4 regions of the Shewanella oncorhynchi genome follow, and region 2 is predicted to be linked to each of the others. Evidence: predicted binding sites of a transcription regulator. Region 2 holds the regulator's gene; each other region holds the start of a gene.
The links. Region 2 encodes sigma-54, which starts transcription at its own class of promoters, with help from an activator protein. Its sites were predicted from a motif close to GTTGGCACGNNNNTNGNNT; they were not measured.
Positions count from the first base shown of each region.

Region 1: the regulator sigma-54 is predicted to act here: its motif matches at 787-805, upstream of glnA (glutamate--ammonia ligase).
Region 3: the regulator sigma-54 is predicted to act here: its motif matches at 885-903, upstream of flhA (flagellar biosynthesis protein FlhA).
Region 4: the regulator sigma-54 is predicted to act here: its motif matches at 1,012-1,030, upstream of RA178_RS15230 (DUF3192 domain-containing protein).

Region 1 is NZ_CP132914.1:360,968-363,177, reverse strand. Features, by position in the region: gene glnA (glutamate--ammonia ligase) at 893-2,210, shown strand, end outside.
Region 2 is NZ_CP132914.1:737,484-739,693, reverse strand. Features, by position in the region: gene lptB (LPS export ABC transporter ATP-binding protein) at 1-306, shown strand, start outside; gene RA178_RS03360 (RNA polymerase factor sigma-54) at 414-1,892, shown strand; gene hpf (ribosome hibernation promoting factor) at 1,921-2,208, shown strand.
Region 3 is NZ_CP132914.1:1,623,831-1,626,040, forward strand. Features, by position in the region: gene flhB (flagellar biosynthesis protein FlhB) at 1-756, shown strand, start outside; gene flhA (flagellar biosynthesis protein FlhA) at 939-2,210, shown strand, end outside.
Region 4 is NZ_CP132914.1:3,375,330-3,377,539, reverse strand. Features, by position in the region: gene RA178_RS15240 (Zn-ribbon-containing protein) at 1-540, opposite strand, end outside; gene RA178_RS15235 (hypothetical protein) at 540-923, opposite strand; gene RA178_RS15230 (DUF3192 domain-containing protein) at 1,088-1,495, shown strand; gene RA178_RS15225 (DUF2789 domain-containing protein) at 1,507-1,740, opposite strand; gene RA178_RS15220 (GNAT family N-acetyltransferase) at 1,891-2,210, shown strand, end outside.

The sequences.
Region 1 (2,210 bases), 380 kb from region 2:
AGGATTATTTTTGAACACTTATAAAACAATTCGCCAATCCTTGGGTAATTTCCGCCAATCATCCACTGAATGAAATCCTCTATAGCCAGAGTTAACGCTCTGTTTAATTGCCATATTCGTAGGAAAAATCCGAGTTAAGCAGCTGAATTTGCTATTTTTCGTATTCAATGTTAGCACTGCTAATGTCGATTTAAGCATCAGTAAAATCGACTTAGATACAGAGAAATTACCACGTGAACACACTGCAATAAATTCTGCGGCACACTTAATCTAACGTTCATGTTGGCGTTTACACCCGATGGCATTAAGACTCACTTCATTGTCACGGGATACCTTTTTACGCATCACTGATTTCACTTGGCCTGTGAACAGCAAAGACATTTCGCACATGAGAACGAACTCTTTCCTAATAATATGATAATAAACCACTATTGGATTGATAATGCGTGGCATAGTTGGACAGACTAGCGTGGTTTTATGACAATTATGCGGCGGTTATGGTGGTGATAAATAGTCTCGTGCAGTGCTGCAAGTATGTGTGAGCTTCACAGAGGCGGTACTTACTGAGATAGTGAAAGCCAAAGCGTTATTGCCATCTCAGTGCCATATAAGCGGTGCATGTTATCGCTGTGCATCCCAGCTTAAGGTTTGCATGAATCAATTCAGTGCGCACCAAAATGGAGTAATGCACCAAAATGCCACAGACAAAAGCACTATTATGGTGCACACGCGAATCCAATTAAGTGCAACAAAGATTTTAAACCATGTTAATCAGTAAGTTAAATTATTGGCATGGATATCGCTTTATAGCTCGTAAGTTTGGCTCAAGATAAATCACTTGAGTTAAAAGATTATAGAAGGGGCATCCCTTTACCCTACCGGAGGCTTGAGAATGTCAGTTGAATCAGTTTTAAAGCAACTTGAAGAATTAGAAGTTAAGTTCGTTGATTTACGTTTTACCGACACTAAAGGTAAAGAGCAGCACGTATCTATTCCTTCTCATCAGGTAGATGCTGATTTCTTCGAAGACGGCAAAATGTTTGACGGTTCTTCTATCGCAGGTTGGAAGGGCATTAACGAATCAGACATGGTACTGATGCCAGATCCAACGACATTCGTACTGGATCCTTTCACCGAAGAAACCACAGCGCTGATCCGTTGTGACATTCTTGAACCCGGTACTATGACAGGTTACGACCGTGACCCACGCTCAATTGCTAAAAAAGCAGAAGCTTACCTGATCTCTACTGGTATCGCTGATACTGTATTGATTGGACCAGAACCAGAATTCTTCCTATTTGACGATGTCCGTTTCGGTACTGACATGTCAGGTTGTTTCGTTAAGATCGACGCTAAAGAAGCGGCTTGGAACTCAGGCACTAGCTACGAAGGCGGCAACACAGGTCACCGTCCATTTGTTAAAGGCGGTTACTTCCCAGTTGCACCGGTTGATTCATCACAAGACCTACGTAGCGCTATGTGTTTAGTGCTCGAAGAAATGGGCCAAGTGGTTGAAGCGCATCACCACGAAGTGGCGACTGCAGGTCAAAACGAAATCGCCACTCGCTTCAACACCTTGACTAAGAAAGCGGATGAAATCCAAATTCTGAAGTACGTAGTGCACAACATGGCACACGCTTACGGTAAGACGGCGACTTTCATGCCTAAACCCATCGTTGGTGACAACGGTAGCGGCATGCACGTTCACCAATCTCTGGCGAAAGACGGTGTTAACTTGTTCGCTGGCGACAAATACGCAGGTTTAAGTGAAACGGCTCTGTACTACATAGGTGGTATCATCAAGCACGCTCGCGCGCTGAACGCTTTCACTAACCCAAGCACTAACTCTTACAAGCGTTTAGTGCCACACTTTGAAGCACCTGTTATGTTGGCCTACTCTGCCCGTAACCGCTCTGCATCAATCCGTATTCCAGTGGTACCAAGCCCTAAAGGCCGTCGTATCGAAGCACGCTTCCCTGATCCACATGCAAACCCATACTTAGGTTTCGCAGCGCTGCTGATGGCGGGTCTTGACGGTATCCAAAACAAGATCCACCCAGGTGAAGCGATGGACAAAGATCTGTACGATCTGCCTCCAGAAGAAGCGGCTGAAATCCCACAAGTGGCAACGTCATTAGAAAACGCCCTTGAAAATCTGCAAGCTGACCATGAGTTCCTGACAAAAGGCGGCGTGTTCAGTGAAGATTTCA
Region 2 (2,210 bases):
GGCGAACGTCGTCGCGTCGAAATTGCGCGGGCTTTAGCCGCTAATCCTAAGTTCATTTTGCTCGATGAACCGTTTGCTGGCGTCGATCCTATTTCGGTTATCGACATCAAGAAGATTATCGAACAACTCAAAAGTCGCGGCCTTGGCGTACTGATCACAGACCATAATGTCCGCGAGACATTAGATGTATGTGAACATGCTTATATTGTGAGTCACGGAAACCTGATTGCCGAAGGAACTCCAGCAGAGATCTTAGACAATCAGCAAGTTAGGGCTGTGTACTTAGGTGAACAATTCAGGCTATAGTTAATCGAGCGAAGCCAATGGAGGCAATTTATACCGCCATTGGGCTTCACTCAAAATGATAATAAGCGACCTCATCCAACAATAATAACGTAGGGATCAGCGGTAACATGAAAGCGTCACTCCAGCTCAAACTGGGTCAACAGTTAACCATGACGCCACAATTACAACAGGCTATACGTCTGTTGCAACTGTCGTCATTAGAACTGCAGCAAGAGATCCAGCAAGCATTAGATTCTAATCCCCTTCTCGAGCTGGAAGAGGATCAATTCGACGCCACTAAAACCCCTGTAAACCAAACGCTATCCGATACGGATTTCAGTGAATCTAGCACTCTGCCACCAGAAAAAGACAGCTCCACCATAGACACGGCAGAGTCGCTAACCAAAGAATCCATGCCCGATGAGCTCCCCATGGACACCACATGGGATGAAGTGTTTACCGCCTCCCCAAACTCAGGCCCCGGCGGCAGTCGTGAAGACGATATGCCCTTCCAAGGTGAGACCAGTGAAGGTTTGTACGAACACTTAGAATGGCAAAAAAACCTCACGCCGTTTTCTGAAACCGATTTAGCCATTGCCACCGCCATTATTGATGCCATCGACGATCAGGGCTATCTCACCCAAAGCACTGAAGAAATTCTCGAAGCCATGGGCAATCCTGAAGTTGAGCTTGACGAAGTCGAAGCCGTACTCAAGCGCATTCAGCATTTTGATCCCATAGGCGTTGCTGCACGCGATTTAAGTGAATGCCTGCTGATCCAACTGTCGCATTTCGCCGCTGATACTCCCAACCTAGAAAACGCCCGCATGCTGATCAAAGATCATTTAGATCTGATCGCCGCCCGTGATTTTAGGTTATTGATGCGTAAGACTAAATTAAAAGAAGATGAATTAAGGGATGGTATAGCACTCATCCAAACCCTCAATCCTCGCCCAGGTTTGTTGATCACGCCCAATAATGACGAATACGTTATCCCAGATGTGTCTGTGTCGAAGAAAAATGGCCGCTGGGTCGTTGAGCTTAATCCTGACTGCATGCCCAAAATCAATGTAAATCAACATTATGCTTCTATGGCACGCAGCACAAAAAACCAAGCCGATAGCCAATTTATTCGCGGCCATCTGCAAGAGGCTAAATGGTTTATTAAGAGTCTAGAAAGCCGTAACGACACTTTGCTTAAAGTTGCTAATTGCATAGTGCAATATCAGCAAGGTTTCTTTGAGTACGGTGAAGAAGCCATGAAGCCTATGGTGCTTAACGATATTGCCGAAGCGGTAGAAATGCATGAGTCCACCATCTCACGGGTCACAACTCAAAAATACATGCATACCCCTAAGGGACTTTTTGAACTAAAATACTTCTTCTCTAGCCACGTCGGTACTGACGATGGTGGTGAGTGCTCATCCACAGCAATCAGAGCCTTTATAAAGAAACTGGTGGCAGCGGAAAACCAGAAAAAACCATTAAGCGATAGCAAGATGGCACAACTTCTGGCAGAACAAGGGATCAACGTAGCCCGCAGAACCATTGCGAAGTACCGAGAGGCTATGCTTATTCCACCTTCTAATCAGCGTAAAAGTTTATAACCTACAGTGGATATCGGAGGACGTTTCTATGCAAATAAACCTAAGTGGACACCATGTCGAAATTACCGAATCGTTACGTGCATATGTAGAAGAAAAGTTTTCAAAACTTGAACGCCATTTCGAACAGATCAATAATGTGCACGTTGTGCTCAATGTTGAGAAAATGCAACAAATTGCTGAAGCGAGAATAAACCTCATAGGTGGTGAAGTTTTTGCTACTTCAGAGCATGCTGACATGTATGCCGCTATAGACGCCCTGATTGACAAGCTTGACCGTCAGGTTATTAAACACAAAGAGAAGTTAACAAAACACTAATA
Region 3 (2,210 bases), 890 kb from region 2:
AGTAAAATGAGTCCCCTTGCTGGTTTTAAACGCATGTTTGGCGTACAGGCTCTGGTTGAACTCACCAAAGGCATTGCAAAATTTTCGGTAGTAGCGTTTTCTGCTTATTTTTTATTAAGCTTCTATTTCAATGACATCATGTTGCTGTCTAGCGACCATCTTCCAGGTAATGTTTACCATGCATTAGATTTGTTGGTTTGGATGTTTATCCTGTTATGTTCCTCGATTTTGTTTATTGTCGTCATCGATGTGCCGTTCCAAATTTGGAATCACAACAAGCAACTTAAGATGACCAAACAAGAAGTAAAAGATGAATATAAAGATACTGAGGGTAAACCTGAGGTGAAAGGGCATATACGGCAGATGCAACGTGAACTAGCACAAAGGCGTATGATGGCTGAAGTGCCAAATGCCGATGTGATTGTCGTTAACCCTGAGCATTTTGCTGTTGCGATTAAATACGATGTGCAGCGCTCTGCGGCTCCCTTTGTGATAGCGAAAGGTGTTGATGATGTGGCTTTTAAAATACGTGAGATTGCCCGCGCGCACAATATTGCGATTGTCTCGGCCCCACCACTTGCAAGGGCTATTTATCATACGACTAAGTTAGACCAGCAGATCCCTGAAGGTTTGTTTACTGCTGTCGCACAGATTTTGGCTTATGTATTCCAGCTGCGCCAATATCAAAAAGGACGCGGTCGTAAACCTATTCCTGTCCCACTCAATCAACCTATACCAGATGAATTGAAATATTGAACCACTAGTCTCAGATGGTAGTCATTGGTAAAGCTGATGATGTCGAGTTCATTTGTTTTTTATGGTTAATTTTATGTATATCAATCAGTCACAGTGCATATTTTTCCTTCATTAATGGCTTTAATCTTGTTGGCGCGTTTTTTGCTTTATGCTATTACACGTCAAAGTTTAGGTTATAGCGAATGGATGTTAAAGCGACTCTTGGTCAAGTAAAACAAATTAGGCTCAGCACTTTTAAAGGCATTGGCACGCCGGTGGTTGTGCTTGCTGCATTGGCCATGATTGTTTTACCTATCCCTCCATTTCTATTAGACATACTCTTTTCATTCAACATTGCGTTAGCTCTCATCGTATTACTGGTGGCTATTTATACTGATAGACCCTTAGATTTTGCTGCCTTCCCAACTGTGTTACTGGTGGCGACGTTATTACGTCTTGCGCTCAACGTTGCCTCTACTCGTGTGGTTTTACTTGAGGGTCATAATGGCGGTGATGCCGCGGGTAAGGTGATTGAAGCCTTCGGTTCTGTGGTGATCGGTGGTAACTATGCCGTTGGTCTAGTGGTATTTATCATTTTGATTATCATCAACTTTGCGGTGGTGACTAAAGGTGCAGGTCGTATCGCAGAAGTTAGCGCCCGTTTTACCTTGGATGCTATGCCTGGTAAGCAAATGGCAATCGATGCCGATTTAAATGCCGGAACCTTAAACCAAGACCAAGCGAGATTACGCCGTGCTGAAGTGACCCGTGAAGCCGATTTCTATGGTGCGATGGACGGTGCGTCCAAATTCGTTAAAGGGGATGCGATTGCCGGTATCATGATCTTAGTGATCAACATCGTAGGTGGTTTCATCATAGGGATTGTGCAGCATGGCTTAAGTTTCTCTGAAGCGGTTGAAATTTATACCTTACTGACTATCGGTGATGGTTTAGTGGCGCAGATCCCTGGTCTATTATTGTCAATTGCCGCGGCCTTGATGGTGACTCGTCAAAACGAGTCGGGTGATATGGGCCAAATGATGATGAGTCAGATGTTTGACAGTCATAAGTCATTGGGTATCGCCGCCGGAGTCCTGTTTGTAATGGGTATTGTTCCTGGTATGCCGCACATGGCGTTTTTAAGCTTTGCCTTTATGACTGCTGGTGCAGCTTATTTTGTTTATAAACGAAATGAAAACAAACGTCTTAAAGCGCTAGAACAAGTGAAATCGGGTCCAATAGAAAGACAAGATAAAGAGCCTAAAGAGCTAGGTTGGGACGATGTACATCATGTTGATACTATTGGTCTTGAGGTTGGATATCGTTTGATCCCTCTGGTAGACAAGGGCCAAGGTGGCGAGTTACTAAGCCGCATTAAAGGCGTGCGTAAAAAGTTGTCTCAGGAACTAGGCTTCTTAGTGCCCGCGGTGCATATTCGCGATAACTTAGATTTATCGCCTAATGCGTATCGCATT
Region 4 (2,210 bases), 2.4 Mb from region 2:
ACTGTCCGGACTCGATAATTCCTCAAGTGCGGCAAATTCTGCCTTGGTGGCCGCCGCCATTTGTAACTCATCACAGGCTTGCCATTCGCTCTGCCAACGGATAATGCGCTTATGATCGCCATTAAAGGTTGCGGGTAAACGGTACAGGGGAATGGGCAATAAATTGTCGCCGCTGCGTAGGGGCGAGCACATATGCACAAAACTGGTGTATAGCAGTTGCCAGCTGGGTGTTTCGGTATTACTTACTTCAGAATTGATATCCTGACCAATAAACTTTTCCCGCGGCGCGAGTAGTTTAGCGTCGGTTAATTCTACTAAGGCTTTTTTGACCCAAGGGCTGTGATATTTGTGCGCTAAACTGCTTTTCTCTGGCATCAATAAACGCACTCTAAACTCACCATCATTAAAGGCGACCGCAAATTCTCGCCCTAAGATTTGACCATTAGCTCGATAGGCTTCAAGGAGCTGATTAATTGCCTTCTCGGCGGCAGATATCGTGGTGTCGGCGAAGCATTCGAAGCGCAGTTCAGTGACAAACATTAAGCTGTTTTTCCTTGGATTTCTAATAAGTTGATGCGTTGTTTAAGTTCAAGCAGTTCGTTTTTTAATTGCATTATTTCTGTTTTTTGCTGCTCAGCATGACGTTCAAAATACGCCTGTTGCATCTGCAGGCGCTCGGCGAGCACTGCAAGGGTTAAGGTATCGTTAGTTGCGGGAGTGTCAGTTGTAGGGCTGATAGTTTGCAACTCAGCTAAACGCTCGCGATCCGCCTTAGGCATAGATTTAAATTGCTGTAAGCCTTGGATCAATATAGGTAAAGGTAGGCTACTACCTAAACGGGTTTTAATTAAGGCAAGGCTCGGTACTTTACCGCAGGCTTCGAGCGAACGTGCGGCCGCTAATACTTGGTCAAGGGGACTCATAATTAGCAAAATTCCTTAATTTGTTGAATTGTTTAAACCAATTTTAAAATAATAATTAATTTTTTCATTTAAAAACAGTGTGTTGTCTTGTGGCATTTATTTTGCTTATTGTCCAGCCGAAATACCATTTTTTAAGCTTCAATAATAATTACACAGGATGTCACATGATGAACCATAAATTGAATAACAAACTTATCGCCATCACTTTTTTAGGGCTCGCAAGCTTAGGTCTTAGCGGCTGCGTGGTCAATGTCGGTGATGGAGAATCGGGCTGGGATAGCAGCGAATCTTGGGAGAAAGTGCAGGATAAAAATCGCACTAACTTAACCAAGCTGAGCTTAGGTATGCCTAAAGACCAAGTGATGATCTTAATGGGCACCGCTGATTTTAGTGAAGCCTATATTCAACAAAGTGCTCAACAAGGTGAAGCCAATAAAGAAGTCTTAGTGTTGTTTTATCGTACCCAGCGTAATAATGGCGATGGAAAAACCACTAAGGATGAATGCACGCCTATCGTGCTGAGCAACAATGCCTTAGTGGGTTGGGGTGAAACGGCTTACGGTAAAATCTGAACCAACGAGTCTTATCGTTTACGTAGCTGAGTGTCTAATTGCTCAATGGGCTCAGTCCAGAGGGCATCGGCTTCTAAACCTTCAATGATAAAGCTCTTTTGGGCTGGGGTCCAAAAGGGCGCTTGGCTTAAATGGATGTGATGGTCGATATCATGGGTTGCAATAAACTGCGCTATGGCCTCGTCGCTACTGTCTAAACCGAGTTGCTCAAACAAGTGGCTTAAGTCTACTGGAGTTGTATCCATCATTATTTCCTTTTCAGTATAGTGCCTTCGTTTAGAGTAAGCGCCTGATTGAAAAATGCAATCTATGATTAAAATTTGCACTTTTTAGTTTCCTTGGTAGATTAACAGTTACGCATAAAAAAGTGTGAGCTAAGTCAAGGAATGCTAACGATGGACAATGAAATTCTGGAGGACTGCCGCGCAGTCTATTTGACCGCGGAAGACTTACGCATTGCCGCTTCTATTCTCTATAACGCTTACCATGATGATCCTTTTTTTGTCGATTCACTCTTTACCTCAGACAAAGCCGCTTATGAGCAAAAATTGCGCGCCGCAATCAGGGAAGAACTAAATACGTTATGGCAACAAAAACAAGCCCTCATTGGTTTATTCGACCATGAAAGACTCTTTGGGTTAGCCTGTGTAGTTACTCAAGAAGTGCCTTTAGGGGAAGGGCGTTATTGGCATTGGCGCTTAAAGATGTTGTTAGG